Regions from separate parts of the Limnobacter sp. genome, predicted to be linked through region 4. Evidence: predicted binding sites of a transcription regulator. Region 4 holds the regulator's gene; each other region holds the start of a gene.

Region 1 (7,662 bases), 580 kb from region 4:
TCTGCGCTGTTGGCCGGTTTGCAATGCTTGCTGATTTGCCCGGCACTCATTTCACCATTCAAGCAACCTTGGCGTTGAAGTTGAATGGCACGGGCCTTTTCAACCTGGGCACGCAGCCGTGCACTGCCAGCCTGTTCGTTGTGCTCTACTTCTGCGTGCAGCAGTGTACCGTGGTCAATGGCCTGCACCTCCACTGAAATATCAAGCCGATCGGCCAAGGGGCCAGAAAGCTTGTTTTGATATTTCCGAACCTGGTCTGGGGTGCAGCGGCATTCTCTGGCCGGGTGACCCAACCAGCCGCATGGGCAGGGGTTGTGTGCACACACCCACAGAAACCTGGCCGGGAAACTGGCTTGGTGGCCCGATCTGGAAATATTGACCCGCCCTGTTTCCAGGGGCTCACGCAACGACTCCAGGCAACGGCGATCAAATTCCAGCACTTCATCTGTGAATAAAATGCCCTGGTGCGCCAGGGTAATTTCTCCCGGAGAGGGCGGGTTTCCCCCGCCAATCAGGGCTGCCATTGAGCTGCTGGGGTGCGGGTTGCGGAAAGGGCGCTGCGGGCTGAGTAAATCGCTTTCGCCTTTCAAGCTTCGAATGGCGGAAATTTCAAGCGAGTCCTCGAAAGGCAAGGGCGGCATCAGCCCACCAACACGCTGTGCCAGCATGGATTTTCCACTTCCGGGAGGCCCCACCAAGCGAATGTGGTGCTGACCCGCGGTGGCGGTCAGTAGCGCATTTTTTGCCGTTTGATGCCCAATGACCTCGTCCATGTCAGGAAGATACGGCTGACTTTGACTGCTTTGTACACTGCCGTGTTGTTGCTCAAGCGGATTGCCATGCCCAACCAGATGCGCAGCTGCCTCAAACAAAGTGCTTGCACCAAACACTGCAATGTCAGGCACTGTTGCAGCAAGACTAGCCTGTGCTTTGGGCATCATTAATTTCAAGGGGCGTTGGCGCAATTGCGCTTCTTTTCGCGCTGCCACCGCCAGTGCAAACGGGCTGCGCATGCCGGTGAGTGCGCCTGATAGCGACAACTCTCCGGCGAACAGCCAGTCGGAAAGATCGGCCTTGGCCAGTTGCCCCGATGCGCTGGCAATACCCAACGCCACAGCCAAGTCGAATGCGGCACTGCCTTTGGGAAGGTCGGCAGGCGCCAGGTTGACGGTAATGCGTTGGGAGGGAAATTCGAAGCCGCTGTTGAGCAGTGCAGACCGAACCCGTTCTTTGGACTCGCGAATTTCCGTGTCGGGCAGACCAACCAGTGCAAATGAAGGCAAGCCCGCCGACAAATGGACTTCAATTTGTACTGCAACAGGGCGCACGCCCACAAAGGTAAGGCTGTGAAGGGTGGCTAAAGGCATGGTTGGGGGCGCAGTCAAACCCCGACGATTATCCCCACACCGCTTCGTTTGGCAAATGGGTGCTCATATTGAGGTCACCCAGTGGGGTCAGGTCCGCTTTTCGAGTTCCGCCACGCGCATTTCCAGTGCATGCACCTTTTCGCGTAGCCGGTTCAGCACTTCCTTTTGGATTTCAAAATCCTCCAGGCTGACAAATTCCATGTCCTGCAAACCCTGGCGAATCAGCTGTGTGACTGGGTTTTCCATGTTTTGAAGGCCTTTTGCATTCAGCAAATCACCAACTTTGGCCGCAATGGTGTCGAAAGGTTTGTTCGCCAATGTTTCCCCCAAAAGAGTAGTCGTGCATCGCACCAAAGGAGTGCACCAAATTGGTGCCGCAGTGAAAAATTCAAAAAATTGCATCGCTATTGTGCCCGAAAAAGGGGGATTTATCGCGAAATTACTGACGAGTTCACGGCTGGCACGCTTCTCGCTAATAGACCCTTGCCAAAAAAACTTTACGGCATTCATCTATTTTTAGGAGAGTGAGATGAAAAAATTAGTAATGGTCGCTGCAATCGCTGCGTCAACCTTCGGGGCTGTTTCAACTGTCTCTGCTCAAGAGTCTGAGCACACAATGTCTGCAAACGTGAGTATGGTCACTGACTACCGCTTCCGTGGTGTTTCCCAGACGGACGGTGAGCTGGCTTTGCAAGGTGGTTTTGATTACGGCCACTCAAGCGGCCTTTACGCGGGTGTCTGGAATTCAAGTATCGACTTTCAGCCGTTCTTCGGCCTGGATGCCGGCGGCTTGGAGACAGATGTTTACCTTGGTTACGCTGGCGAAGCGTCCGGGATTTCCTATGATGTTGGTCTGCTTCAGTATCTCTACACTGGCGCTGAAAAAACAGACAACTTAGATACCCTTGAGCTATACGGTAGCGTTGGCGCGTACGGTTTCACTTTGGGTGGTGCCTATTCCTTGTCCAAAGATTATTTCGGTTTTACTGATGCGGACGGCTCGACATACGCGTACCTGAACTACGACTATTCAATTACCGACGACCTCGGCTTGGCACTTCACTACGGTACAACAAGTGTTGAAGGTCCTGGCAACGGCGATGCCGATTACGATGACTACAGCATTGGTTTGACCTATGCCTACTCTGGCTTTGACTTGGGCTTGACCTACGTTGATACAGACATCAAGCCAAAAGGCAAGAACAACACCGATGGCGTGCTTGTTTTCTCTGTTGGTAAAACGTTCTAAATCGTATCCAGACAGCGCTCTGAAGAGGGCGCTGTTTCCACCCTCTTCAAACTTAATTCAGGAGTGCGTAATGAAGCTAATTTCAGCAGTCATTAAGCCTTTCAAACTCGATGAAGTCCGTGAAGCGCTGTCTGCCATCGGCGTACAAGGCATTACGGTTACCGAAGTGAAAGGTTTTGGTCGCCAGAAAGGTCACACCGAGTTGTATCGCGGTGCCGAGTATGTTGTCGACTTTTTGCCCAAAGTGAAAATTGAAGCCGCAGTGGATGACAGCCTGGTTGATCAGGCTTGCGAAGCCATTGAAGGCGCAGCCAAAACCGGCAAGATCGGTGACGGCAAAATTTTCGTGTTTGATTTGTTGAGTGTTACCCGTATTCGCACAGGCGAAACCGGTAAAGACGCCCTTTAACCAGAGAGAAGTGAGGAAATCATGAAAAAACTTCTGACTGTCTGGCTGGCGGCCGCGGCACTGAGCTTCAGTGTTGCTAGTCCCGGTGTGTTTGCGCAAGAAACCCCGGCGGCACCTGCCACCGAAGCCACTGAAACAATGGCTGCTCCAATGGATGTAGCTCCCGCGGCAGCACTTGCTGCTGAAGTTGCACCAGCCGAAGAAGCCGCACCTGTTGTTGAGCAAACAGTAGACAAGGGTGATATCACCTGGATGATGATTGCCACCATTTTGGTGATTTTCATGACAATTCCAGGTTTGGCCTTGTTCTACGGCGGCTTGGTTCGCGCAAAGAACATGTTGTCTGTACTGATGCAGGTTATGTCTGTGTTCTGTCTGATCGTGGTGTTGTGGTCTATTTATGGCTACAGCCTGACTTTTGGCGGTGGCGACAATCCTTTTGTAGGCAACTTCAGCAAGCTCTTCCTGAGCGGTGTAACGCCCGATTCCTTGTCGGCCACGTTCACTGAAGGTGTGATGATTCCTGAGTTCATCTTCATCGCATTCCAGTCCACATTCGCGGCCATTACCTGTGCCCTGATCGTGGGCGCATTCGCTGAGCGCATCAAGTTCTCTGCGGTGCTGTTGTTCTGCGCAATCTGGTTCACATTCAGCTACATCCCGATTGCACACATGGTGTGGGACGCTGCTGGCTTCATCTTCGCAGACGGCGCAATCGACTTCGCCGGCGGTACTGTGGTTCACATCAACGCTGCTGTGGCAGGTTTGGTGGGCGCCTACATGATCGGCAAGCGTGTTGGTTACGGCAAAGAAGCAATGACTCCACACAGCCTGACATTGACCATGGTCGGTGCCTCCATGCTGTGGGTAGGTTGGTTCGGCTTCAACGCCGGTTCAAACCTGGAAGCCAACGGCGGTACCACATTGGCCTTCATCAATACATTGCTGGCCACTGCGGCTGCAACATTGAGCTGGGCCGGCGCTGAAGCGTTGCTGAAAGGCAAGGCCTCCATGCTGGGCGCTGCGTCTGGTGCAGTTGGTGGTTTGGTTGCAATTACACCGGCTTGCGGCACGATCGGCCCAATGGGCGCGCTTATCCTTGGCTTGATGGCCGGCCCAATCTGCCTGTGGGGCGTAACTGGTCTGAAGAAAATGATGGGTGCTGACGATGCGCTTGACGTATTCGGCGTGCACGGCGTGGGCGGTATCCTGGGTGCCTTGATGGTGGGTGTGTTGTCTGCACCTAGCTTGGGCGGCACCATGGGTGACGACTTCGTGATCGCTTCCCAGTTGGCTGTACAAGCCAAGGGCGTGATCATCACCATCGTCTGGTCTGGCATCGTGGCTGCAGTTACCTTCAAGTTGGTTGATCTGATCGTGGGTCTGCGTGTAACTGAAGATGCAGAGCGCGAAGGTCTGGACATCACTTCACACGGTGAGACAGCCTACAGCAAGTAAGCACACTCTCCACTTCGGTGGATTCCTTCAGCCCGGGGTAAAGGGCTGATTCAAAGGCACCTTCGGGTGCCTTTTTTGCTTCGCCCCCGATTTCCCTTCCCCAATGTGGCAGTGCAGCGTTTTGGATTACACTTGGCGAAGTGTCTTACCCAGGAAATGTTGATGGTTCCACATTTAGTAACAGCTTTAACCGGTCCGCTTCTGGATCTTGAAAAACGCATGCTCGACAAAACCACCGAAATCGAACGGTGGTTCCGGATGGCCTGGAACGAGAACACTCCGCCTTTCTACAGTTCAGTGGACGTTCGCAATGCGGGCTTCAAGCTGGCGCCGGTCGACACCAACCTGTTTCCTGGTGGGTTCAATAATTTGTCGCCTGACATGATGCCATTGGCTATCCAGGCGGCCATGAGTGCCATCGAAAAAATTTGCCCGGAAGCACGCAGCATGGTGTTGGTTCCTGAAAACCACACCCGCAACACCTTCTATCTCACGAATGTGGCTCGCCTGGCCGCCATTCTGAAACAAACGGGTCTGGACATCCGGTTGGGCTCTGTGTCGCCTGAAATCACCGAGCCCACGCGCTTTGATTTGCCCGATGGCCAGCACATTGTGCTGGAGCCTTTGAAGCGCAATGGCAACCGGGTTGGCGTAGAAGGCCTGGAGCCTTGCGCAGTGCTGTTGAACAACGACCTGTCTGCGGGCGTGCCGCATATTCTTCAAGGCATCAAAGATCAAATCTTGTTGCCCCCTCTTCATGCCGGCTGGGCAACCCGCCGCAAAAGTGCCCACTTCAAGGCCTACGATTCTGTGGTGGAAGCATTCTCTGAAATGCTTGAAATTGACCCTTGGTTGATCAACCCCTATTTCACCCACCGCAACCAGCTTAATTTTCAGGAACGTGTGGGCGAGGAAGCCTTGGCGCAAGCCGTGGATGAAGTATTGGCCAAAACGCGCTTGAAATATGCGGAATACGGCATTGATGAGCAGCCCTATGTGGTGGTGAAAGCCGATGCGGGTACTTACGGCATGGGAATCATGACCGTGAAAGATGCCTCTGAAGTGGTGGGTCTGAATCGCAAGCAGCGCAACAAAATGTCGGTGATCAAAGAAGGCATGCAAGTGTCTGATGTGATCATTCAGGAAGGCGTACACACATTTGAGAATATCGAAGATGCGGTCGCCGAACCCGTGGTGTACATGATCGACCGTTATGTGGTGGGTGGTTTTTACCGCGTGCACACAGGCCGTGGCCGTGACGAAAACCTGAATGCGCCCGGCATGCACTTTGTGCCCCTGGCATTCGAAACACCCTGTAACACCCCAGATTGCAGTGACCGCCCCGATGCGGCCATGAACCGCTTTTATGCCTATGGTGTAATCGGCCGGCTGGCGGCCTTGGCTGCGTCGCAAGAACTGGAGGCCACCGCCAGCGTGGAGTTGGCCGCATGAGCAGCCGAAGCTTTGTGTGTGTCATTGATCCGCTCACCAGCCTGAATCCAAAAAAGGATTCAACCATTGCCATGATGGAGTCTGCACAGTCCCATGGCTGGAAGGTGGGTGTGATCGAAGATGGTGGCATGCATTGGGCCAGTGGTTCGGGTGTGCGGGCGCAGGTGGTGTGGATAAGCCTTGATCGGGCCAACAAACCCTGGTACTCGGAAGTGGGCCGCGAAGAAGTGGCCTTGAAAGATCTCGATGCAATCATCATGCGCAAAGACCCGCCTTTTGATGCCGAGTTTGTAACGGCTACCTGGCTGCTCGAGCAAGGTGAGCGCGAGGGCGCACGTGTGTTTAACAGCCCGCGCGCCATTCGTGATCACAATGAAAAATTCACCATTGCCCAGTTTGAGCAATTCGTGGTGCCCACGCTGGTGTCGCGCAACGCTGCTCAGCTTCGCAGTTTTCTGGAGCAACACCCCGATGCCATCGCCAAACCCTTGGACGGCATGGGCGGCACCTCCATTTTTCGTCTTAAAAAAGGCGACCAGAATGTGGGCGTTATTCTGGAAACACTGACTGATTACGGCAAAAAAACCGCCATGATTCAGCGCTATATTCCTGAGATTGTGGATGGCGACAAACGTGTGTTGCTCATCAATGGCGAGCCAGTGCCGTATTGTCTGGCGCGCTTGCCCAAAGAAGGAGAGCACCGTGGCAACCTGGCTGCTGGCGGTACAGGCCGGGCCCAGCCCCTGAGCGAAAGTGACTGGCACATTGCCCGAACACTGGGGCCTGAACTTAAAAAGCGTGGTTTGTTGCTGGTGGGTTTGGACATTATTGGTCAAAACCTCACCGAGGTGAATGTGACCAGCCCAACGTGCTTTCGCGAGATCATGGATCAAACCGGTTTTCCGGTGGCAGATACCTTTGTGCAAGCTGTTGAAACTGCCTTGAAGGAGACCCACTGATGCTGGGGCTCGTGCTGGTTACTCACGCCCCCTTGGGCGATGCAATTGCCCAGTGCGTGAGGCACGTCATGGGCTCTTTGCCCGATGGGCTGGCTGTGGTGGACGTACCGGGCGATGAAGACATCGAGCAGTCCGTGCAACGCATTCAAGCTGCCGCCAGGCAAGTGCATGCCGGTGACGGTGTGGTGTTTTTAACCGACCTGTTTGGTGCAACGCCTTCCAATGCGGCAGTGCGTGCCGGTATCGAGTCGCTCAACCTGCCGACCGTGTTGGTGTCCGGGTGTAACTTGCCGATGGTACTGCGTGCCCTTGGTTTTCGGGATTTGCCCATCAACGAAGTGGCTGAGCGATTGGTCATGGGTGGCCGAAACGGTATCGTAAGCACTGGTGCCACGGCGCCACAACGTCAAACCTTTAACCCGGCGAAAAACGATGATTCAGCAAGAAATGACCATCAGCAATAAATTGGGCCTGCATGCACGAGCGTCAGTCAAACTGACCCAAACCGCCAGCCGTTTTCAGTCTGAAGTGTGGATCGGCAAAGCCGGTCGCCGCGTGAATGCGAAAAGCATCATGGGTGTCATGATGCTGGCCGCAGGCAAAGGGCACAACGTGTTGCTGGAAGCTGAAGGCAGTGACGAAACCGAGGCCATTGCTGCACTGGTGGCTTTGATTGATGACAAATTTGGCGAAGGCGAGTAAACCATGACCCTGGCCTTGCATGGCATCGCAGTTTCACGAGGCATTGCAGTCAGCCGCGCCCTGGTG
Region 2 (7,662 bases), 1.4 Mb from region 4:
GAAAAAAGCCTGTCTACAAATTCGCTTTGGCGAATAATTCCCCAGGCAATTTTGGCCAAGAGTTTGGCGGCAGCAACAGGGCCACTGCCCAGGCTGTAATAGGCGTGCATGAAGTTCACCGTGACGCCGAAACCAAATACAAATCCGTACTGTTCGCCCGAGGTTTTAACGGGGTAGCGCGGTGTGCTGTGTAAAAGGGCGTTTGCCTGGTGTTCAACCAACCAGCGCAGTGCTTTTAGCGGCGCTGTTTTTGGATACACGTCCCAAGCGATCATGTTCATGGTGCCTGCATGCAAGGGAAAAATTGGCGGAATCACCCGTTCACCCCACACTTTGGCCGCTGCACCCAAAACCGCAGACACGGTGCCATCCCCACCAAAAGGCACAATTACAGTGGGTGGACTGCTTTGGTAGGCAAGTAGGGCCTGTTCTAGTTCTTGTGCATTTTGAGTCAATGCCACATGTCCGGCATTGCCCAGAATGCGGTGAATGTCCGCAAGGCTGCCGCTGGAATTGCGTGTTTTGAGATAGCCAGCTTTCGGGTTTGCGATGACAAGAATCACGATGATCCTTTTGTTACGGGATGATCTGTATTTAATTTAACCTATTCTTCAGGCGGCAAACCAGAAAATAGAGGCGTGTTTTACCGGCTTGTAGGACATTGCTCACAACTTCTTCGGCAAAAGCTGACCTACTTTTCCACTTAAGGCGTTTACTGTAAAGCGTCAACCAATTAAACCCCCAAGGAGTTGATCATGTTGCACTACGCAGTTGTGTTTTTTGTAATTGCATTAATCGCTGCTTTGTTTGGATTTGGTGGTATTGCGGCCGGTGCGGTGGAAATTGCAAAAGTATTGTTTTTCATTTTCATTGTGCTTGCGGCAATTACTTTTGTCGTGAACTTGATTAAATCCAGGCCGTAGTTATTTGAAACGCTTGGGTTGAATCAAAGCCGGGCCACCTGAGAAGTGGCCTTTGTGCGTCTTTAAAGGTCTGTTTGAATAATTCTGTTCACTCGTCAATTCGATCCGTGCGAAGCCAGATTCGGCATGGTCGTCCCTATTGGCTTTTCATCTTTGGTTGCGCCATGGTGCTGGCCTTGTTGGGCATCACCTACACCCATTCCAGAATGAATGCCGAGGTGATGGCGATGGCCGAAATCAATCAAAAAAGAATTGATCGCCTTGATCAGTTGTGGGTTTTGCTGGTGGATGCCGAGGCCAGTGCCTTGTCGTTCCTGCTGATGCGCAACGACGTTTATCTTGAGCCCTACCGCAGCACCGCAGCCCGACTGGAGCCGTTGATGGCTTCCATGAATTTTGATATTCCACCAGGTTCAGATGATCATGCAGACTTGCAGGCTTTGAAGCGCCTGGTTGAGGCGAAGTTTCAGTATCTGGGTGAAATGTTGAGCCAAGGCAAGGCACCAGTGGCTTTGTCGGAGGAGCACGGGGAACTTGGCAAACAACTGATGGACCAAATTCGTGTTCGACTCGCGATACTGAAAGCGCGGCGGGAAAAGGCTCATCAGGACCTTGAGAACATGTATTTGGCAAGAGCCGACAAAATTCAGTATGTGGGCTATGCCTTGGGTATTGCGTCCCTGTTGTTGATTGTTGGTTTGTTTGTGGTGCAGCAAAGGCAGGTGGCCCTGCGGGCCCGCATTCAGGAGCTGTTGAAAACCGAAAACAGTCGCCTTGAAGCGAAGGTGTCGGCGCGCACACTGGAGTTGACTAACCTGGCCAGCAACCTGACCACTGCACAAGAGGAGGAGCGCCAGCACATTGCCCGTGAGTTGCACGATGAAATGGGGTCTGCACTGACTGCGGCAAAAATGGACGCTGGCTGGCTACGCCGTTCGCTAGGCGGGCAATTGGCAGACGATGTGCAAGAGCGCTTATTGCGTTTGATCGAGAATATAGGCAGCACCATTACGCTGACGCGCCGCTTGGTGGACGATTTACAACCCCCCTTGCTGAAAGGTTTGGGGTTGGTCGAGGCACTGCGCTCACTTGGGCAGCAATTTGAAATTGATTTGCCGATTGAAATGAGTTTCCCGGATCGTGAATTGAATCTGAATGCTGAACAGTCTTTGGCATTGTTTCGCGTGGCACAAGAGTCGCTGAACAACATTCGAAAATACGCGAAGGCCAGCCAGGTGTGGCTGAGTTTGAGTGAGGAGGCGGGTGAGGTGTGCCTGAGTATTCGAGACAACGGTGTTGGATTTGATACCCAAGACATTGAATTGCATGGTCACGGCATTGCCGGAATGAAACACCGTGCCCAAATGTTCAATGGAAAGTTGCTGTTAAGCTCGAGCCCGGGTCAAGGAACCCGGATCAAAGTACATCTACCCATGATCCAAAGCATGTATTCAGGCAAAGATTAATCCATGCTGGTGGGCATAAGTCGCAAGTTCGGCATTGCTGCCAACACTCAGTTTCTCAAGCAACCTGGACCGATAGGTGCTGACTGTTTTCACACTAAGATGAAGTGCCTCGGCGATCTGTGACACGCTTTCGCCTTTCGCCAGTCGAATGAACACCTGCATTTCGCGCTCCGACAATTGTTCATGAGCGGTTTTTTCTGCTTCTCCCATCACTTCACGGGCAAGCAGTTCAGCCGTGTTGGCAGAAATGTAGCGGCGACCCTGTGCAACGGTGTGTATTGCATTGATCAGGTCGTTGCGATCGCAGTCCTTGCACAAATAGCCGCTTGCGCCACTGCGAATCATTGGCAGGGCGTACCGGTCTTCCGAAAAGCTGCTAATAATTAATACCTGTGTTTCATCGTGGCGTTGTTTCACGGTTCGAAGCAGGTCGATGCCGTTTTGATCAGGCAGCGACAAGTCGAGCATGAGTACGTCGCAGGGGTGTTGTCCAAGCAATGTTTTTGCTTCTTCGGCGCATGCGGCTTCGAACTGAATGGACATTCCCAATTCTTCATTCAGCATTTCGCGAAAGCCAGCGCGCACAATGGCATGATCATCAACAATGGCCAATCGAATCATCTGTGTATTCCTTTTGGGGTTGTAAATCATTGAGGCCAGACTATTCCTACAATTGAATCGTCCTTGTCGGACAGATCTCAGTTTTGCCCCTCAGTAGTATTGAACGCATGAAGCCTGATCAATACATACCTTTGATCTTGATTTCTTGAAAGTAGTCAGTTCAAACACTTTGAAGGAGTACAACTATGAAAACATTGATCACACAAACTTTGATTGCTTCTGGTATTGCTTTGTCTGCGTTGAGCCCAGTCTATGCCGCAGAGCAGGGTAAAGAGCCCTTGAAAGCGGTAGGGCAGTATGTGGACGATGCCACCATTACCACCAAGGTGAAAGCAAAACACGCTGAGGACAAAACAGTAAGCGCTTTGCGTGTTCATGTGGAAACCAAGCAAGGCGTGGTGGTGTTGTCAGGCGAAGCCAAAACCGAGGCCGAGATTGATCGTGCCGAAGCGTTGGCCAAGCAGGTGGAGGGCGTGAAAGCTGTCTCCAATTTGATTGAGTTGAAGCCCAAGTCTTAACGGGCTGTCATGATGCCTCGCCGGCCTTCTCGCTGGCGGGGCGTTTCAGGTGTCTGCCATGAAACAAAACTGTATGGATCAGCTCCCCTTGCGTGTGCTGGTGGTTGAAGACTCGATCGAGTTGCAGACCATGTTGCAGGCGATGCTGTGTGAAATTCCCAGTGTGCAGGTTATTGCAAGTGTGGAGTCCGAGGAAGCGGCACTTGCGACAATACGGAATGAATGCGCTGATTTGGCAATCGTTGATTTGGAATTGGAATCAGGTACCGGGCTGGGTGTGTTGAAGAACCTCCAGCAAAGTCTGGAGATGAATCCGCACCCGGTTAATATTGTGGTGTTTTCCAACTACTCCAATTTGGTCATACGGCACCGGTGCTTAAGCCTTGGTGCCAAGGCTTTTTTCGACAAATCGTTTCAAATTGATGAGTTGCTGGAGTTTGTGCAGGCTCAAGCCTCTGGCAAAGCCAAAGGCTTGTCGGCTTAGTTCCTGAAATCAATCAAATGGCTTGCGCAGGGCCGAAAAACTCAAAATGCTGACGGTCGGCAGGCACGCCCAGTTTCCCGAGCATGCTTTTCACTGCACCCATGAAACCAACTGGTCCCAAAAAGTAAACCTGTGCATTGTTGGGCAGGTTGTTTTCAATGGTTTGGGCTTTGATCAAGCCATGCTGATTTTCATAAACATACTCGGTAGTGATATTGCTGTGTTGAGCCTTCAGTTGCTCAGTCAAATTCTTGAATGAGTGCTGCGCTACGTTCTTGCAGGCATGAATGAATCGAATCTCGCGCTGGCCGGCAACAGCTTTGAGCATGGCAATGGCGGGTGTCAGCCCCACGCCTGCGGTAATCAACACCAGTGGGTCTTTGCTGTCGTCGAGTACAAACTCGCCACAGGGCGGGCTGAGTTGCACGGTGTCGCCCACAGCAAATTCATTGTGAAGGTGGTTGGACACCATGCCACCTTCTTCGCGTTTTACCGAGATTCGGTAGTGCTCCCCATTGGGTGAGTCAGACAGGGAATAGTTGCGCATGATGCTTGTGTCATTGATATTCAAGTGCAGGGTAATGTATTGCCCTGGCTTGAAGGTCATGATCTCTTTGCCGTCCACAGGTTTCAGGTAAAAAGATGTGACCAGTTCGCTTTCTTGCTCTTTCGCGGCAATTCTGAAAGCGCGTTGCCCCTCCCACCCTCCAGCGGACATGGCTTGTTTGGCATACAGGTTGGCTTCTGCATTAATTAAAATATCGGCCAGTTGGCCGTATGCAGCTGCCCAGGCGTCGATAATTTCGGGGGTGGCTGCTGCACCCAGTACTTCTTTCATGGCCTGCAGCAGGCATTCGCCCACGATAGGATAGTGCTCGGCCTTAACGCCCAGTGCCACGTGTTTGTTCACGATCAGGGTAACCGCACCCATCAGCACGGCTGGGTTATCAATGTGCTTTGCATAAGCCAGTACCGCATTGGCCAGTGCACGCGGTTGGGTGCCTTTTTGCTGGTGAGCCGGATTGAAAAAAGTGGCTGTAACCGGGTATTTGCTGAACATCAGTTTGTAAAAGTGCGTGGTCAAGGCCTCGCCGCCCTGTTCAAGTGCGGGAATGGTTGCCTTGATCCATTGTTTTTGTTCGGTGCTCACTGACATGTTGATGTTCCTTTTTCGCGTGATTGTAAATTGACACATGCTTCTCGGTGACAAGTACTATCAAGATCCATGCCAGACGTTAAAATTTTTTTAAGCTATTGATTAATATAATTAATTGATAATTATGGATTTGTTAAATATTTCAAAAGATTGTGCTAAAAACAATGTGATATTATTGTTAATAACACAATAATTGTTAAAGTGACAATATATGGAAATGTCCAGTTTTGTGATGGCGGTGATCGAGGACTTGGGCGCTGACCTGGATCCGCAGACCCGGTATGCACGTTATGTGAATTCATTGGCAGCGGCATTGCCGGGCAACGCGTGTGCCTTGCTAAAAAAGGAAGGCTCGGCCTTAAAGCCATTGGTCGTTCGGGGTTTGACGCCGGATAGCCTGGGGCGCCGCTTTGAATTGAATGAGCATCCCCGCTTAAATGCGATTGTCACTTACCGGGGGGTCACTCATTTTCCAAACAAGTCCACGCTGCCTGATCCCTACGATGGTCTGCTGGAAGGGGTGCATGCGGGGGATTTGACTGTGCACGACTGCATGGGTTGTGCCCTGCATGTCAATGGCAAGTTGTGGGGTGCGATTACCCTTGATTCTTTGAAGGCAGGGGTGTTCGACGTCAAGGTTGAGCGGGCCATGGCCATGTTCGCCCGCTTGGGCGAGGCTGTGGTGCATTTGGCTGAATTGAACGAGCGAACCTTGACCAACTTGAAGCTGAGTCAGGGCAATGGCAATGCTTTGCAGGCATTGGAGGGCGTTCAATTGTCTCGCCGGGAAATGATTGGCGACAGCAAACCCATTCGCGATCTAAAGCATGAAATTTTGACCGTTGCCAGTAGTCAGCTGGCAGTACTGATTCATGGCGAAACCGGTGTAGGCAAAGAATTGGTTGCGCAGGCTCTGCATGCCATGTCGAGTCGCGCCAATTTGCCCTTGGTGGTGATTAATTGCGCGGCTTTGCCTGACCAGTTGATTGAAAGCGAGTTGTTTGGTCATGTTAAGGGTGCGTTTTCCGGGGCTGAGCGCGATCGCCAGGGCAAGTTTGAATTGGCCAACGAGGGCACCTTGTTTCTGGATGAGGTGGGCGAGTTAAGTGCCTCTGCGCAAGCCAAGCTGCTTCGGGTGCTCCAAAGCGGGCAAGTGCAGCGTGTGGGCAGCGACAGGGAGCATCGGGTTGATGTTCGCATTGTTGCGGCAAGCAATCGCGATTTGTCTGCCGAAGTGAAAGCAGGGCGCTTCAGGGCTGATCTGTATCACCGTTTGTGTGCTTACCCTTTGCACATTCCGCCTTTGCGTGAGCGGGGCGACGACGTGGTGTTGCTGGCCGGTTATTTTCTGGAACAAAACCGCAGTCGGTTGGGGTTGCGAAATCTTCGTTTGGGTCGTGGTTGCGAGGCGGCCTTAAAGCGTTACAACTGGCCGGGTAATGTGCGAGAACTTGAGCACACATTGGGGCGCGCAGCGTTGAAGGCACGCCGGGATGAAGCCGGCCCCATGGTGACCGTGGAGCTTGAGCACCTGGACCTATTGACCGAAGCAGGGCAGGAACATGTTCGGCTTCATCGTCACCCGGACATTGAAATGAGTACCCCGATGGGTGGCATGGATTATCGCGATGCCGTGGATGAGTTTTCAAGAAACCTGATTCAGCAGGTGCTGAAGCAAACCGATGACAATCGAGCCGCAGCCGCCAGACAACTGGGGCTCGATTCCGGTAATTTTCACCGCATGTTAAAGCGGCTTGGTATTTAAACTGCAGCGCGCGTGGCTTCGGTCTCGCCGCTTGTGTTGCTTTGCAGGTACTGCAGTGCTTCATTCACCTGGTCGATCAACACCAGCACCAGGTGATCCGCTGCGGTTTCATCCAGTGCCATCTGGATGGCTTTGAATTCACCGCGCACCTCCACCACCGATCGTTTTTTATCGCTGCTGGATTGGGCAATGCCTTGCTGCAGCAGGGCGAGGGTTTCACCGTCTGGGCGACCACGCTGGCAGGCGTCCTCATACAAAATAATGTGATCGAAAAAGCCGCCCACCAATCGACCCTGTTCGATAATGTCCTGGTCGCGGCGATCGCCTGCAGCACTAATCACCACCGTGCGTTTGATCGCAGGTATGTTTTTCAGTGTGTTCACCAAAGTAGAGACCGCATCGGGATTGTGGCCGTAATCGGCAATCACTGAGCCACCTTTGTGCTTGAAAAAGTTAAAGCGACCAGGGACTGTGTCGGGCGTTGACTGAAAACTGCCCAGTGCTGCACGGATGGTGTTTAAGGGCACATTCAGGGCCAATGCTGCAGCAACAGCGCACATCACGTTTTGCACCTGGAAGGTGAACAAACCGTTGTTGGTCAATGGCACATCCATCAGGTCGATGGTTTTCTCGGTGTCGTCATAGCTGATATTGATGACCCGACCATCGTGAATAATCACGGGGCGGCCTTTGGCTTTGTGTGCAGCAACAATCGGATTGTCGGGGTTG
Region 3 (7,662 bases), 940 kb from region 4:
GACTCCATTGATTTTGCATTGCCTGCCGCCGTCAAAGCGCTCAATTGTGCGCTGCTGAACCACCATTACGATATCGTTGGGTGGAACGTACCGGAGGGTTATTTGTGCCCGCCCATTCCAGGCCGGGTGGATTACATTCACTACGCGGCGGATTTGCTCTCGAGCTGTGGAATCAAGGCAACGGATTCAAGGCAGGTTAAGATGCTGGATATTGGCACAGGCGCTAACGGAATTTATTCTTTGCTGGCGGCAAAGGTATATGGCTGGCACTGCACCGGCAGCGAAATTGACATGGTGAGCTTAAAGAATCTTGCTGCGGTGCTGGACAAAAATGATGACTTGAAACGTTTGATTGATTTGCGGCTGCAACGCGACAAGCGGAAAATATTTGAGGGTGTGATCAAGCCAGGGGAACGATTCGACCTGAGTGTGTGTAACCCGCCATTTCACGGCTCGCAAAAAGAGGCCATGAAAAGCAATCAACGCAAAGTAAATAGCCTTGCCTTCAACCGTGGCGAAAAACCAGGTTCGAAAGCGCCCGCAGGTTTGAACTTTGGTGGACAAAAAAACGAATTGTGGTGCGAAGGTGGGGAAATTGGTTTTCTACAAACCATGATCAATGAGAGTGCGCAATTTGGCAAACAGTGCAGGTGGTTTACCACGCTGGTGTCAAAGGCAGAAAATGTGCCTCAAGCAAAATGGCACATGCGCAACGTGGGTGCGCGCGATATTCTTGAAGTTGAAATGGAACAAGGCAACAAGACCACGCGCATTGTGGCGTGGTCTTTTGCATAGCTATTAGCGGCGGCGGCCACCCACTAGCAGCAGGAAGGCCCCGGCGACAATTGCGCCGACGCCAGCCCACATGTGCACGTTCACTTCTTTTTCCTGATCCACTGTAATTTCGAGTGAACCGATTTTGGCTGCGGTAGATTCTTCGGTGTAGCTAAAGCCTCCGTAGGCCAAGCCCAAAGTGCCTGCAACAATCAATAGAATTCCAATCAGTTTTGTGGCTTGCATCTTGTTTTCCTGAATTGTTGTCGATGTGTGGGTATTAACGGACTTCGGACGGGAACGGCATACAAAATAATTTGTAAAGCGAATCACCCCTTTGCTGGGTGACCCTGCCCACACTACTTTTTAGCAATGATGTACACGGCGTGAACAATGCCTGGAATATAGCCCAGCAGGGTCAAGATAATGTTGATCCAGAAATGCTTGCCCAAACCTTCCTGTAAAAATACACCCACTGGCGGCAACAAGATCGCGATAAGAATTCGGATGAGATCCATTTAAACTCCTGAAAATAGAAAAGGTTGAATAATTACTGCCAGGGTTAAGCGACGCTTCAAAGAGTAACGCAAAATCAAATCGATCGTGGACATGGCATTTATTCTTTTATCTTTCCTCTCAATGCCTTCACTTGGCCGCGAATGCTTTTGCCTTCCAGCCTGCGGCGCTTCGAACCCAAGGTTGGGCGAGTTTCGCGGCGAGCCTTGACTGGTTTGGCGACCTCGGCAATCAGCTCGTTCAGCCGTGCAAGAGCGTCCACACGATTTTGCTCCTGACTGCGCGTAGTTTGAGCCTTGATGACAATGACACCGTCTTTGGTCACACGCTGGTCTTGCAAGGCAAGCAGCTTTTCCTTGATGAATTCGGGCAAAGACGATGAGCGGATATCAAAACGCAAATGAACAGCACTGGACACTTTGTTGACGTTCTGACCGCCCGCGCCCTGGGCGCGAATGGCAGTGAACTCGACATCGGATTCCGAGAGAATGGGGGGCGTGTACGACATATACTAAGCCCCCTTGCCCAGGCGCCACACGGTTGATCTGCTAATCCCCAAGCCTTCAACCACTTTACTGACTTCGCCGCCCACCAGGTTCAATGCCTGGCGAACGATAGTCGCCCGTTCCTGCTTGGGCGCCCTGCTGTAGGCCAAGGCCAGCGCATTCATATTGTCGAAAGATTCTGAAGGCATGTCGGGCAATGTCGGTATTGATATCGGGGTCGGGTTCGCGGTGATCAAGTCCGGAAACCAGGCTCGCCAGGATGAAAGATCACTTTCTTGAAGCATTAACACGGCGGCCCTGCGGCACACATTTTTTAACTGCCGAATATTGCCCGGCCAAGGCAAAGTTTGAAGTATGGGCAACGCTGCGTTTAAAAACTCATCAAATCGAGATTTGCTGACCCGCACAGGGGTGGTTCGCAGAAAGTAACCTGCCAATTCGCCAATGTCCTCGGTGCGCTCACGCAGCGGTGGGATCTGGATCAACATTTCATTCAAGCGGAAATACAAATCTTCACGAAAGCGCCCTTCTTCAACAGCTTGCTGCAAGTTTACATTGCTGGCAGCCAGCAGTCTGAAATCGACTTTTCGCGAAGAGGCTGAACCGATTCGGCGCACGGTGCCATCTTCCAGAATACGCAACAAGCGGGTTTGAAAGGCCAGCGGCATGTCGCCAATTTCATCGAGAAACACGGTACCGCCTTGCGCGCTTTCAAACATGCCGGCACGCCCACCTTTCACGGCCCCTGAAAACGCGCCCTCCTCATAACCAAACAGCTCGCTTTCCAGCAGGCTTTCAGTGAGCGATGCGCAGTTAATGGCCACAAAAGGCTTGCCTGCCCGGGGGCTGGCAGTGTGAATGGATTGGGCCACCAGTTCTTTGCCCACCCCTGTTTCACCTTGAATAAGAACAGAAAAATCAATGCTGCCACACAAGCGAATGGTGCTTCGAAGCCTTTGCACGGCTGCGCTGCTGCCAATCAAATCCTGTTCGGTGTGAAAGGTATAGGCCTGGCTATTACGCCGCACACCGCCAGTGGCTTTGGCGCTGGCCAAACGAGTGGCCTCATCAAAGGCCTTGACCACCCCTTGGCGAGAATAAATCAGAATGGCATCCATACCCATTTCCTGGGCAATTTCAGTCACCAGGCCAGACCCAACCACCACCTGAACGCCGAGTTGTGCCAGTTCGCGCACAGCGCGGCGGGCGTCTTCGGGGGTTCGATAGGTGCGTGTACTGAGGGGAACATCAAAGGCTCGGGCAAACTGCTCCAGTTCGTCGAAGGAATGTTCATAGCTGACCAAACCGACTGCCGAAGACGCTTTTCTGGCTGAGGCCAAGGCTTGCATCACATCAAAACCATCGGTACGAATAATGACCAAGGGCGCTTCGAGCTGATTCTGAAGGAAGGCTGCATTTGAACCAGCCGCAATAAACACGTCGGCCGTGTCGGTGTAATAGCGATTTCGGGCGTAGGCCAAAGCGTCTTCATAGGCTTTGGGCACCAGTTCAATATTGGCTGAACTGGTGTAATCGCGCGCAATTTCGCGCAATGTGCCTGCCAGGGCACTGATGCTGAACACCACGATTCTGGGTTTCATTTAAAACACCTTCTTTACCATTTGAAACATATTTGCGTTTCATCTTACACAAAAGTGTTTCAAATGAATAGGCAAATTTTCACAATATTGATTAGATTAATCTCTTAAACAATTGTTAAAAAAAGATATTTTTTATTTTTATTGAAACTGGCACGAACCCTGCACCACAAAAAACATACAACAAGGAGAACACCATGACTCAAAATTCAGCTGGCGCCCGTTTTCGTCAGGCCGTAAAAGAAGAACAACCGTTGCAAGTAATCGGCGCGATCAACGCCAACCACGCCTTGCTGGCCAAACGTGCTGGTTTCAAAGCCATTTACCTGAGTGGTGGTGGTGTGGCGGCTGGGTCGCTCGGCCTGCCCGACCTTGGCATTTCAGGCCTGGATGATGTGTTGACCGACGTGCGCCGCATTACTGATGTGTGCGACACCCCACTGCTGGTCGACGTCGACACTGGTTTTGGATCATCGGCCTTCAACATTGCCCGTACCACCAAGGCAATGATGAAAGCTGGCGCAGCAGCCATGCACATTGAAGACCAAGTGGGCGCCAAGCGCTGTGGCCACCGCCCAGGCAAAGCCATTGTGACCCAGGCTGAAATGGTTGATCGCATCAAAGCGGCAGTGGATGCTCGCGGTTCAGATGATTTTGTGATCATGGCCCGCACTGATGCGCTGGCCGTGGAAGGTTTGCAGTCAGCAATCGACCGGGCCTGCGCTTGCGTTGAAGCCGGTGCCGACATGATTTTCCCCGAAGCCATGACTGAACTGAGCATGTACCGACAGTTTGTCGACGCCGTGAAAGTGCCCGTGCTGGCCAATATCACTGAGTTTGGTTCTACACCCCTGTTTACCACCGAAGAATTGAAAGGTGTGGGCGTGGGCTTGGTGCTGTACCCCTTGAGCGCTTTCCGCGCGATGAACAAAGCCGCACAGAATGTGTATGAGGCTGTTCGCCGCGACGGCACGCAAAAGAATGTTTTAGACACCATGCAAACTCGCATGGAGCTGTATGACAGCATTGGCTACCACGATTTTGAGCAGAAACTGGACGCCTTATTTCAGCAGAAATAACTTTAATAAAACACAATAAACAATTGTTATAAAACATTTAATTTGACAGGAGACAGCAATGTCTGAGCAACAAACAACAACAACCCCTGGCTTCAAGCCGAAGAAATCTGTAGCCCTTTCCGGTACCGCCGCTGGCAACACTGCCCTGTGTACGGTTGGCCGCACAGGTAACGATTTGGCTTACCGCGGTTACGACATTCTGGACCTGGCCACCACCACCGAATTCGAAGAAATTGCTTACCTGCTGGTGCATGGCAAACTGCCTACAACAGCTGAACTGGCTGGCTACAAACTGAAACTGAAAGCCTTGCGTGGTATTCCTGCAGGCGTGAAACAGGCTTTGGAAGCCCTGCCCCCTTCAGCACACCCCATGGACGTGATGCGCACAGGTGTTTCCGTGCTTGGCTGTCTGCAACCCGAGAAAGACGACCACAACCACCCTGGTGCGCGTGACATTGCCGACAAGCTGATGGCTTCGCTGGGTTCAATGTTGCTGTACTGGTACCACTACAGCCACAACGGCAAGCGCATTGAAGTAGAAACCGACGATGATTCAATCGGCGGCCACTTCCTGCACCTGCTGCACGGCGAAAAACCGCGCGACAGCTGGGTTAGCGCCATGCACACCTCACTGATTCTGTACGCAGAGCACGAATTCAATGCCTCTACCTTTACCAGCCGCGTGGTGGCGGGTACAGGATCGGATATGTATTCCGCCATTTGTGGCGGCATTGGTGCCCTGCGTGGCCCCAAGCACGGTGGCGCCAACGAGGTGGCCTTCGAAATCCAGAAGCGCTACGACAATCCAGATGAAGCCGAGGCCGACATTCGCGCCCGCGTTGAACGCAAAGAAGTGGTCATCGGTTTTGGTCATCCGGTCTATACCGTGAGCGACCCCCGCAACGAGGTGATCAAAAAGGTGGCAGAAGACCTGTCAAAAGAACAAAATAACATGAAGATGTACAACATCGCCGAACGCCTGGAAAGCACAATGTGGGAAATCAAAAAAATGTTCCCGAACCTGGACTGGTTCAGCGCGGTGAGCTACCACATGATGGGCGTGCCCACTGCCATGTTCACCCCGCTGTTTGTAATTGCCCGCACTTCCGGCTGGAGCGCCCACGTAATTGAACAACGCATTGACGGCAAGATCATTCGCCCAAGCGCCAATTACACTGGCCCGGAAGACCAGAAATTTGTAGCCATCAAGGACCGCAAATAAGCATGAACACACAATTCAGAAAGAACCTGCCCGGCACCCAGCTTGATTTCTTCGACACCCAGGCGGCTGTTGATGCGATCGAGCCTGGTGCTTGGGACAAACTGCCCTACACCAGCAAGGTGTTGGCCGAGCAACTGGTGCGCCGCTGTGAACCCAGCGCACTCACCGAGAGCCTAAAACAATTCATTTACCGCAAGCGCGACCTGGACTTTCCCTGGTACCCTGCGCGCGTGGTGTGCCACGACATTCTGGGCCAAACGGCTTTGGTGGACTTGGCTGGCCTGCGCAATGCGATTGCCGACCAAGGTGGCGACCCATCCCTGGTCAACCCGGTGGTGCCCACGCAATTGATTGTGGACCATTCACTGGCTGTGGAATGTGGTGGATTTGATCCCGATGCATTTCAGAAAAACCGCGACATCGAAGAGCGCCGCAACGAAGACAGATTCCATTTTATCAACTGGACCAAAACCGCATTTAAGAACGTTGATGTGATCCCACCAGGCAACGGTATCATGCACCAGATCAATCTGGAAAAAATGTCGCCGGTGGTGCAGGTTCGCGAAGGCGTTGCTTTCCCCGACACCTGTGTGGGCACGGACAGCCACACGCCACACGTGGATGCGCTGGGCGTGATCTCGATTGGCGTGGGTGGTCTTGAAGCAGAAACCGTGATGCTGGGCCGTGCGTCGATGATGCGCCTGCCCGACATCGTGGGTGTGGAACTGACTGGCAAGCGCCAGCCCGGCATTACCGCCACCGACATCGTGCTGGAACTGACCGCATTTTTGCGCAAGGAACGCGTGGTGGGTGCTTACCTGGAGTTTTTCGGTGAAGGCGCGAATAGCCTGAGCATCGGCGACCGCGCCACGATTTCGAACATGACACCAGAATACGGTGCCACCGCGGCGATGTTCTACATCGACGAGCAAACCATTGACTACCTGAAGTTGACTGGCCGTGAAGACGAGCAAGTGAAGCTGGTGGAACAATACGCCAAGCACACCGGCCTGTGGGCCAGCAAAATGGTGGGCGCTGAATATGAACGCGTACTGAGCTTTGATTTGAGCAAGGTGGTGCGCAGCATGGCTGGCCCTTCCAACCCGCATGCGCGCGTGGCCACCAGTGATTTGGCGGCAAAAGGCATTGCAGTGAATCTGGACAAGGCCCGCGAGGAAGAGGCAAACGGCCTGATGCCCGATGGCGCTGTGATTATCGCCGCCATTACCAGTTGCACCAACACCAGCAACCCACGCAACGTGGTGGCAGCCGCGCTGTTGGCACGCAAAGCCAATGAAATGGGCCTGGTACGCAAGCCTTGGGTTAAATCTTCATTTGCACCCGGCTCGAAAGTGGCCGAGTTGTATCTGAAAGAATCAGGGCTTTTAAGCGATCTTGAAAAGTTGGGCTTTGGTATTGTGGCGTTTGCCTGCACCACCTGTAACGGCATGAGCGGTGCCCTGGATCCGGTGATCCAACAAGAAATCATTGACCGGGATCTGTATGCCACAGCTGTACTGTCAGGTAACCGTAACTTCGATGGACGTATTCACCCCGAAATTGATGCCATCGTGAAGCAATTCGTCAAGCCTTCACAGTTCCGTGAAATCTACATTCCCATGTTTGACTTGGGCGCAATTGAAGAGGCAGAAAGCCCACTGTACGACTGGCGCCCACAGAGCACCTACATTCGCCGCCCACCCTATTGGGACACCGAAGGCCAAGGCGCTTTGGCTGCACGACCACGCACGCTGAAAAACATGCGCCCGCTGGCGGTGCTGGGTGACAACATTACAACTGACCACCTAAGCCCTTCAAACGCGATCATGATGAAGAGCGCTGCGGGTGAATACCTGCACAAAATGGGTTTGCCCGAAGAAGACTTCAACAGCTATGCCACGCACCGCGGCGATCACTTGACAGCGCAGCGCGCGACGTTCGCAAACCCCAAGTTGTACAACGAAATG
Region 4 (7,662 bases):
ATGGCTGTACCCGTATTTGCCCCGAATACTCTGGCAAGTACCGCAATCAAGACCAACTTGGCGAGCACCGGGAACACAGCCAGAACAATGACCAAGTGCCAGTTCTCCATGACCACTTGTGGGTTCAGCAGCATGCCCGTGGTAACGAAGAACAGACCCAGCAGCACATCCCGGAAGGGTTTGATGTCCTCTTCAACCTGGTGCTTGTACTGGGTTTCAGCAATCAAAATACCGGCCAGAAATGCACCAAGCGCCAGGGAAAGTTCGGCAAGTTCTGTTAGCCACGCCAAGCCCAGGGTAATCAGCAGCACATTCAGGACAAACAGCTCTTGCGACTTGCTTCGGGCCACAAAAGTCATCCACCAGTTCATCATGCGTTGACCGAATACCAACATCAGCCCCAACACCAGCGCAGCTTTCACCACGGCAAGGCTTAAAGTGGCTGACAGGTTTTCAGCCTCCTGCCCCAGCGCGGGAATAATGATCAACAGTGGAACCACTGCCAAATCCTGAAACAACAAAATACCCATGATTTGTCGACCATGGGGTGAATCCAGTTCAAGCCGTTCTGACAACAACTTGCTGACAATCGCGGTCGATGACATGGCGGCCGCCCCCGCCAATACAAACGCGGTGCTCAATGGCACTTCCAGAAAATAGCCCGCCAGCAAACCCAATCCCATAACGCCCAGCATCGTCAGGCTGACCTGGGCAAAACCCAAACCAAAAACGACTCGGCGCATGGCGTGTAATTTGGGCAGACTGAATTCAAGGCCTATCGAAAACATCAGGAATACGACACCAAACTCGGCCAAGTGGCGGGTTTCCGGTGTGTCTGGAACGATACCCAGCGAATACGGGCCAATCAGCGTGCCCGCAAACAGATAGCCCAGCATGGCGGGCAGCTTCCAGTGACGGAAAAGCGAGACCGCCAGCACTGCGACCAGCATAAGAATCAAAGAAAGCTCTAGAGCGTTAGGCACGTTTAATGCTTAGGAAGTGAAGAGAATTGGCACGCGCTTTGCTATACTGCCCTGAAAAGAGCACAGCCTCAAGCACCTTTGTTGCTTAAGTCTATCAGGGTCCACCATGTCAACAACACCGTCGAATAATGACAAGCACGATTTTCTGGCCATGGCCAGAGAAGCGTTGGCCATTGAGGCCCAAGCAGTTTCGGCATTGTCCGAGCGCTTGAATGACCAGTTCAGCCAAGCCACCACCGCCATCCTGAACTGCAAGGGTCGGGTGATTTTGATTGGCGTGGGCAAGTCGGGGCTGATTGCCAAGAAGATTGCAGCCACCTTTGCCAGTACGGGCACTCCCTCCTTTTTCGTGCATGCCACTGAAGCCTCGCATGGCGATTTGGGCATGATCACCCAAGAAGACGTGGTCATTGCCCTGTCCAACTCTGGCAATACCGAGGAATTGGTGGCCGTGCTGCCAGCCATTGCACGCCGTGGCGCAAAAATAGTCGCCATGACCGGCAAACCCGACTCCGCCCTGGCGCGTCAGGCTGATTTGGTCTTGGACTGCGGTGTTGAAAAAGAAGCCTGCCCCCTGAATTTGGCCCCAACAGCCAGCACCACTGCTGCTTTGGCACTGGGGGACGCACTTGCCGTGGTTGTACTTAAAGCAAGGGGCTTCAGCGAAGAAGATTTCGCCCTGTCGCATCCCGGTGGCAGCCTGGGCCGCAAACTGCTGACCCATGTCAGCGATGTCATGCGCAAAGGTGATCGCATACCTTCAGTGTCGCCTTCGGCCAGCATCTCCAATGCAATTCTGGAAATCACCAAAAAAGGCTTGGGCATGACCGCCGTAGTCGATCCCGGCAACAAATTGCTCGGTGTTTTCACAGACGGTGACCTGCGCCGCCTGATTGAACAAGGCCTCGACCTGCGCGGTTTGCTGGTCAGCGAAGTCATGAACAGTGCGCCGAAATGTATTGCGCCCGACAAGCTGGCAGTAGAGGCGGTGCGCATGATGGAAGTCAGCCACATTAGCCAAGTCGTAGTGACCGACGAGCAAGGGCACATTGTGGGCGCCTTGAACTTTCATGACCTGTTTGAAGCCAAGGTGGTTTGATGAATCAATTTACCGACCGCAAACCCACCGCCACAGAGGCCGCATCGCACATCAAATTGATGGGCTTTGATGTTGATGGCACGTTGACTGACGGTGGCCTGTATTTTGGCAACGAAGGCGAAGTCATGAAGCGCTTCAGCGTATTCGACGGTCAAGGACTTCGGCTGCTGATGGACCACGGCATCAAAGTGATCTGGATCACGGCGCGCTCCAGCGCCATTGTCGAGAAACGTGCAAAAGACCTCGGCATCTACCAGTTGGTCCAAGGTTGCAAAACCAAACTGCAAGCCTATGATGACATTCGCCAATTGCTGGGGCTGGAATGGAATGAATGCGGTTTTTTCGGCGACGACTGGCCCGATTATCCAGTGCTTCAACAGGTTGCCTTGGCAGCAAGTACCCAACACTCCCCGGCCGCCATGAAAACTACAGCCAACTGGATCAACACACGCCCACCCGGTGACGGCGCAGCACGCGAGCTGTGTGATTTTATTCTGAGTCACCAGCCTGGCTACCAGAACCCTTGGGAAGCAACGTGAAACCCGTCAGTGCTTTTTTCAATCTGATTTCGCAGTTCATACCGCTGCTGTTAACGTTCGCGTTGGCAGCTACGTCGTATTGGTTTGCAATTCAGTCCGAGCTCAGCCTGTTCAGTGTCAGTGGCAAAAACGACCCCACCAGCAGCGACTATTACCTGCGCAACTTCTCGGTGCAAAGCCATGACTTGGCCGAGAACAAGTATTCAATTATTCGCAGCAAATCTGCAGAGCACATTCCACAAGGCAATGTGTGGAACATCACCGAGCCAGAGCTTGAGCAATTTGAAGCGGGTAACGGCATGGTCAATGGCAACGCCCGGAAAGGCGTGTACCTGCTCGATACGGATGAAATTTACCTCCGGGAGGATGTGGTAGTGACCAGCCAAGACGAAGGGCTTGTGACCACCATGAAGTCTGAAGAAATACGAATTGACAACATCACCAACGAAATTTCCACCGACAAGAATGTATTGGTAACCCGGCCTGGCCAAAGGTTTGAGGCACAGGGTGCAACATTGAACAACGACACAGGCGAATTGATAGCGCAAGGCTCGGTCAAATTTCGCATAGAGGCAAAACGATGAAATGCTCCAACTGGATTTCCATGGCACTGGCAGCACAGGCACTGGCTTTCGGGGTCAGCGTGCACGCACTGGAAGCTGACAAACGGCAACCTACCACCATCGACGCCAACCAGATGACGTACAACGAAAAGTCAAACGTGAACGTGTTTACAGGCAATGTGTTGCTAACGCGCGGAAGCCTTGTGATTCGCGGCGACAAACTCACGTTGACTGAACGCAGCGACGGCACCCAATTCGCCACAGTGGAAGGAAAACCCGCCCGCTTCAAACAACAACGCGACTCTGAACGCCCCAATGAAGTCTTGCTGATCAACGGCACTGGCAACACGATTGAATTTGACGGCGACAAATCGATTGTTACGCTGACCGGCGCAGCCAGCATTCAGAAAAGCACCAATGGTCAGCTGACTGAATCAATTTCCGGCACCAAAATTACTTATGAACAGAACACCGAATTTTTGAATGTGGTGGGCTCGCCCAACAGCAGCGGATCCTCTCGCGTGCAGGCAGTCATCAAGCCGAAAACCCAAACACCTGCACCAGCGCCCGAACCAGCGCCAAAAGGGGGCAGCAAGTGAGTAACACCCCCGCTCAAACCTTGACTGGTCAGGGCCGACTTCAGGCACTCAGCCTGCGCAAAGCCTACCGCAGCAAGCGTGTAATTGAAGACGTCTCACTGCATGTGGACACCGGTGAAGTGGTTGGCTTGCTGGGCCCCAATGGTGCTGGCAAAACCACCTGCTTTTACATGATCGTGGGCCTGGTCAGCGCCGACGAAGGCAATATCTGCCTCGAAGGCAGTGACATCACGCTTCAACCCATTCATGAACGTGCTCGGGCGGGACTCTCCTATCTTCCCCAAGAGGCTTCCGTATTTCGCAAGTTGACGGTGGAAGAAAACATTCGCGCTGTCCTGGAAATTAATCCACCCAAAGACAAAACGGTGGACCAAGCGGTTGAAGATTTGCTCAACGACCTGCAAATAGCGCACATTCGCACCTCGCTGGCCGCCTCACTTTCAGGTGGCGAACGCCGCCGACTTGAAATTGCGCGCGCATTGGGCAGCCAACCCCGCTTTATTTTGCTGGATGAGCCTTTCGCAGGCGTAGACCCAATCGCAGTGCTGGAAATTCAACGCATTGTGGCCTTTCTGAAATCGAAAGGAATTGGCGTGTTGATCACCGACCACAACGTGCGCGAGACGCTGGGCATCTGCGATCGTGCTTACATTATCAGTGCAGGTCGAGTATTGGCCTCGGGTAGTCCGGAACAAATTGTGAAGAACGACGATGTACGCCGCGTGTATCTCGGCGAACACTTCCGGATGTAAAGCTGAGCCCCCATGAAACAATCCCTTCAGCTTAAAGTTTCCCAAAATCTCACGCTCACGCCGCAGCTTCAGCAATCCATTCGATTGCTGCAACTGTCCACACTCGAACTGCAGCAGGAAATTCAACAGGCACTGGCCGAAAACCCGCTACTCGAGCTGGCCGATGAAGAGGCTGTTGAAGGCGAACGTACACTCAGCCTGGACAGCAGCAATGGCGAATTGCACGAGCCACAGGGCGACAGCTTCGAAGCCGAACCGGACCCACGCAAAGCCAGTGAGCCCGTCAGCGATCAACAAGCTGAACAAGACAACCAAAGCGAAGAAATTGTTCAACGCGAGACCATCGACTCCATTCAGGACAACTGGGAAGGTGACTGGCGCGACAACAGCGGCGCAGGTGCCGATGGCGACGAAGAAAAACCCGGCCTTCAACTGGCTGCGCCCGACAGCAGCCTGCACCAGCACCTCATCGACCAGCTGCGCATGACGCAGGCCAGCGAACGCGACAAAAACCTGGTGCTGTGGCTGATCGACTACCTTAGCGACGATGGCTACCTGACCGTTGAACTTGAAGACCTGTGGGAAACCTTGCAGGACGAACCCGACCTGGAGTTTGAAGAACTGAGCGCGGCACTGCGCCTGCTGCAAAGCTTCGACCCACCCGGCGTGGGCGCACGCAATGCGGCAGAGTGCCTGTTGCTGCAACTGGCCCAGCGCCGGGACATTACTTGCCAAACAAACCTGTACGGCAACTGCCAACACATTATCCGCGACCATTTGAGTTTGCTCGCCCAGCGTGACTTCACCAAACTGAAGAAAGCCCTGAATGTCGACGAAGACACTTTAAAGATCTGCCATCAAATAATCCGCTCGCTAGAACCTTTTCCCGGCGCGCGCTTTCGGCGCATTGACGACGATCATGTGGTGCCCGATGTCATTGTTAAAAAACTCAGTGGACAATGGCATGTGCAGCTCAACCCCGATGTGATGCCCAAAATTCGAATCAATGAAATGTACGCCTCGATCCTGAGGTCTCACCGTGGTCAAAGCGCACAACTCAGCGCGCAACTTCAAGAGGCCCGGTGGCTCTTAAAAAACGTTCAACAGCGATTTGACACTATTTTACGGGTGAGCCAAGCGATCGTAGAACGACAAATCGGCTACTTCAATCATGGCGAAATCGCAATGCAACCCTTGGTTCTGCGGGAAATTGCTGATTTACTGGGACTGCATGAATCGACCGTGTCAAGGGTTACCACGCAAAAATATATGTTGACGCCCTATGGGTTGGTTGAGCTAAAGTATTTCTTCGGAAGTCATGTTTCCACCGATTCAGGTGGGCAAGCTTCCAGCACGGCCATCCGTGCACTCATCAAGCAACTGATTTCTGCGGAGGACGCCAAGCAGCCGATATCTGACAGCCAAATCGCCGACCTACTCGGTCAACAGGGCATCGTGGTCGCAAGACGCACGGTCGCTAAATACCGGGAATCACTGAAAATACCCCCGGTGAACATGCGTAAGTCGCTTTAAAGTTAAAGCTTCCCCCCGCAGCAACGAAAGGAGATACCTTATGAACTTGAACATCAATGGTCATCATCTGGAAGTTACCCCAGCTATTCGAAATTATGTAATTGAAAAACTGGACCGGGTGAAAAGGCATTTTGATCACGTCATTGATGCATCGGTGACCATCTCGGTGGTCAAGCTGGTTCAAAGGGCAGATGTTACGCTGCACGTTCGCGGCAAAGACATACACGCTGAATCAAGTCATGAAAACCTCTACGCAGCCATTGATGCGCTGGCCGACAAACTCGATCGCCAGGTATTGCGGCACAAAGACAAACTTACCAATCACAATCACACGCCCATAAAACACCAAGTGGTAGAAGAAGCTGAATAAACCACTGTAATTTCAGGGAAATTCAAAAGGCGGACTTCAATCCGCCTTTTGTGTTTTTATGGCGTATAATCGGCCCCACGATTAGAAGCGGGTCTCAGGAATCAACAGCGATGAACTTGATCGCAAATCTACTTCCACCATCCAACATATTGTTGGACACACAGGTCACCAGCAAAAAGCGCGTGTTTGAACAGGCCGGACTGGTCTTTGAAAACAACCAGGGCATTGCACGGTCCAAGGTGTTCGACAGTCTTTTTGCGCGTGAGCGTTTGGGCTCCACTGGCCTTGGCCAGCAGGTGGCGGTGCCGCATGGCCGCATCAAAGGCCTGCGCGAACCCATCGCCAGCCTTGTGCGTGTGCAAGATCCCATTCCGTTTGATGCCCCTGACGGCCAACCCGTCAAGCTACTCATGTTTTTGCTGGTGCCTGAAAGCGCAAACCAGCATCATCTGGATATACTGTCAGAACTGGCTCAAATGCTGTCTGACAAGGATTTCCGTGAGAAACTCATGACAGAATCCGATCCTGGTGCCACTCACCAATTGATCGCCAACTGGGAGCCTTACCAACCCGCGAGTTAAGCCTGTGAAGCAACTGAAAGAACTGATCGAAGCCAACCGCAACAAACTCAAACTCGACTGGCTTGCCGGTTTAAACGGTGGTGATCGTCACCTTGATCTTCAGTGCTTCGCATCCTCCGATCTCGTAGGTCACCTCAACACCATTCACCCTGGCCGTATCCAGGTTTTTGGTCGCCAGGAAATCGAATACTTCGCCCGCATCAGCGATGCTCGCAAAAAACATCAAATTGATAAACTGATCGAAGGCGACCCTCCCGCCATCATCGTCGCCGAATCTTTTCAGCCACACGCATTGCTCAAAGCGGCTTGCGACGAATCCAACATCCCGTTGCTGGCCACACCGCTGTCTGCCGCAGAAATTATCGACTTTCTGCGCGTGTACATCAACAAATGGCTGGCCCCCACCACCATGATGCACGGCGTGTTTATGGACGTGCTCGGCATGGGCGTGCTCATTTGTGGTGAATCGGGATTGGGCAAAAGCGAACTCGGTCTTGAATTGATTTCTCGCGGCCATGGCTTGGTGGCCAACGACGTGGTGGAATTCTCGCGCGTGGCCCCCAACCTTATTGAAGGCCGTTGCCCCGAATTGATCCGCAACTTGATGGAAGTGCGTGGGGTTGGGCTGCTCGACATCAAGGCA

What was found. Region 4 encodes sigma-54, which starts transcription at its own class of promoters, with help from an activator protein. Its sites were predicted from a motif close to TGGCANGNAANCTGCTTT; they were not measured.
Region 1: the regulator sigma-54 is predicted to act here: its motif matches at 1,826-1,843, upstream of P0D43_RS02245 (TorF family putative porin).
Region 2: the regulator sigma-54 is predicted to act here: its motif matches at 5,226-5,243, upstream of hmpA (NO-inducible flavohemoprotein).
Region 3: the regulator sigma-54 is predicted to act here: its motif matches at 3,546-3,563, upstream of prpB (methylisocitrate lyase).

Annotation. Positions count from the first base shown of each region.
Region 1 covers NZ_CP121330.1:457,989-465,650, reverse strand. The annotation lists gene P0D43_RS02255 (YifB family Mg chelatase-like AAA ATPase) at 1-1,367, opposite strand, end outside; gene P0D43_RS02250 (accessory factor UbiK family protein) at 1,455-1,685, opposite strand; gene P0D43_RS02245 (TorF family putative porin) at 1,897-2,616, shown strand; gene P0D43_RS02240 (P-II family nitrogen regulator) at 2,687-3,025, shown strand; gene amt (ammonium transporter) at 3,047-4,483, shown strand; gene gshA (glutamate--cysteine ligase) at 4,646-5,935, shown strand; gene gshB (glutathione synthase) at 5,932-6,894, shown strand; gene P0D43_RS02220 (hypothetical protein) at 6,894-7,358, shown strand; gene P0D43_RS02215 (HPr family phosphocarrier protein) at 7,327-7,596, shown strand; gene ptsP (phosphoenolpyruvate--protein phosphotransferase) at 7,600-7,662, shown strand, end outside.
Region 2 covers NZ_CP121330.1:2,400,263-2,407,924, reverse strand. The annotation lists gene P0D43_RS11455 (diacylglycerol/lipid kinase family protein) at 1-563, opposite strand, end outside; gene P0D43_RS11450 (DUF1328 domain-containing protein) at 756-923, shown strand; gene P0D43_RS11445 (ATP-binding protein) at 998-2,389, shown strand; gene P0D43_RS11440 (response regulator transcription factor) at 2,375-3,010, opposite strand; gene P0D43_RS11435 (BON domain-containing protein) at 3,196-3,528, shown strand; gene P0D43_RS11430 (response regulator) at 3,587-4,012, shown strand; gene hmpA (NO-inducible flavohemoprotein) at 4,026-5,168, opposite strand; gene norR (nitric oxide reductase transcriptional regulator NorR) at 5,380-6,933, shown strand; gene cphA (cyanophycin synthetase) at 6,930-7,662, opposite strand, start outside.
Region 3 covers NZ_CP121330.1:1,981,442-1,989,103, reverse strand. The annotation lists gene rlmF (23S rRNA (adenine(1618)-N(6))-methyltransferase RlmF) at 1-795, shown strand, start outside; gene P0D43_RS09505 (hypothetical protein) at 799-1,020, opposite strand; gene P0D43_RS09500 (YqaE/Pmp3 family membrane protein) at 1,134-1,292, opposite strand; gene arfB (alternative ribosome rescue aminoacyl-tRNA hydrolase ArfB) at 1,391-1,798, opposite strand; gene prpR (propionate catabolism operon regulatory protein PrpR) at 1,802-3,397, opposite strand; gene prpB (methylisocitrate lyase) at 3,592-4,473, shown strand; gene prpC (2-methylcitrate synthase) at 4,532-5,695, shown strand; gene acnA (aconitate hydratase AcnA) at 5,698-7,662, shown strand, end outside.
Region 4 covers NZ_CP121330.1:1,036,808-1,044,469, reverse strand. The annotation lists gene P0D43_RS05065 (monovalent cation:proton antiporter-2 (CPA2) family protein) at 1-950, opposite strand, end outside; gene P0D43_RS05060 (SIS domain-containing protein) at 1,090-2,082, shown strand; gene P0D43_RS05055 (KdsC family phosphatase) at 2,082-2,621, shown strand; gene lptC (LPS export ABC transporter periplasmic protein LptC) at 2,618-3,205, shown strand; gene lptA (lipopolysaccharide transport periplasmic protein LptA) at 3,202-3,783, shown strand; gene lptB (LPS export ABC transporter ATP-binding protein) at 3,780-4,535, shown strand; gene P0D43_RS05035 (RNA polymerase factor sigma-54) at 4,548-6,068, shown strand; gene hpf (ribosome hibernation-promoting factor, HPF/YfiA family) at 6,109-6,438, shown strand; gene P0D43_RS05025 (PTS sugar transporter subunit IIA) at 6,549-7,019, shown strand; gene hprK (HPr(Ser) kinase/phosphatase) at 7,024-7,662, shown strand, end outside.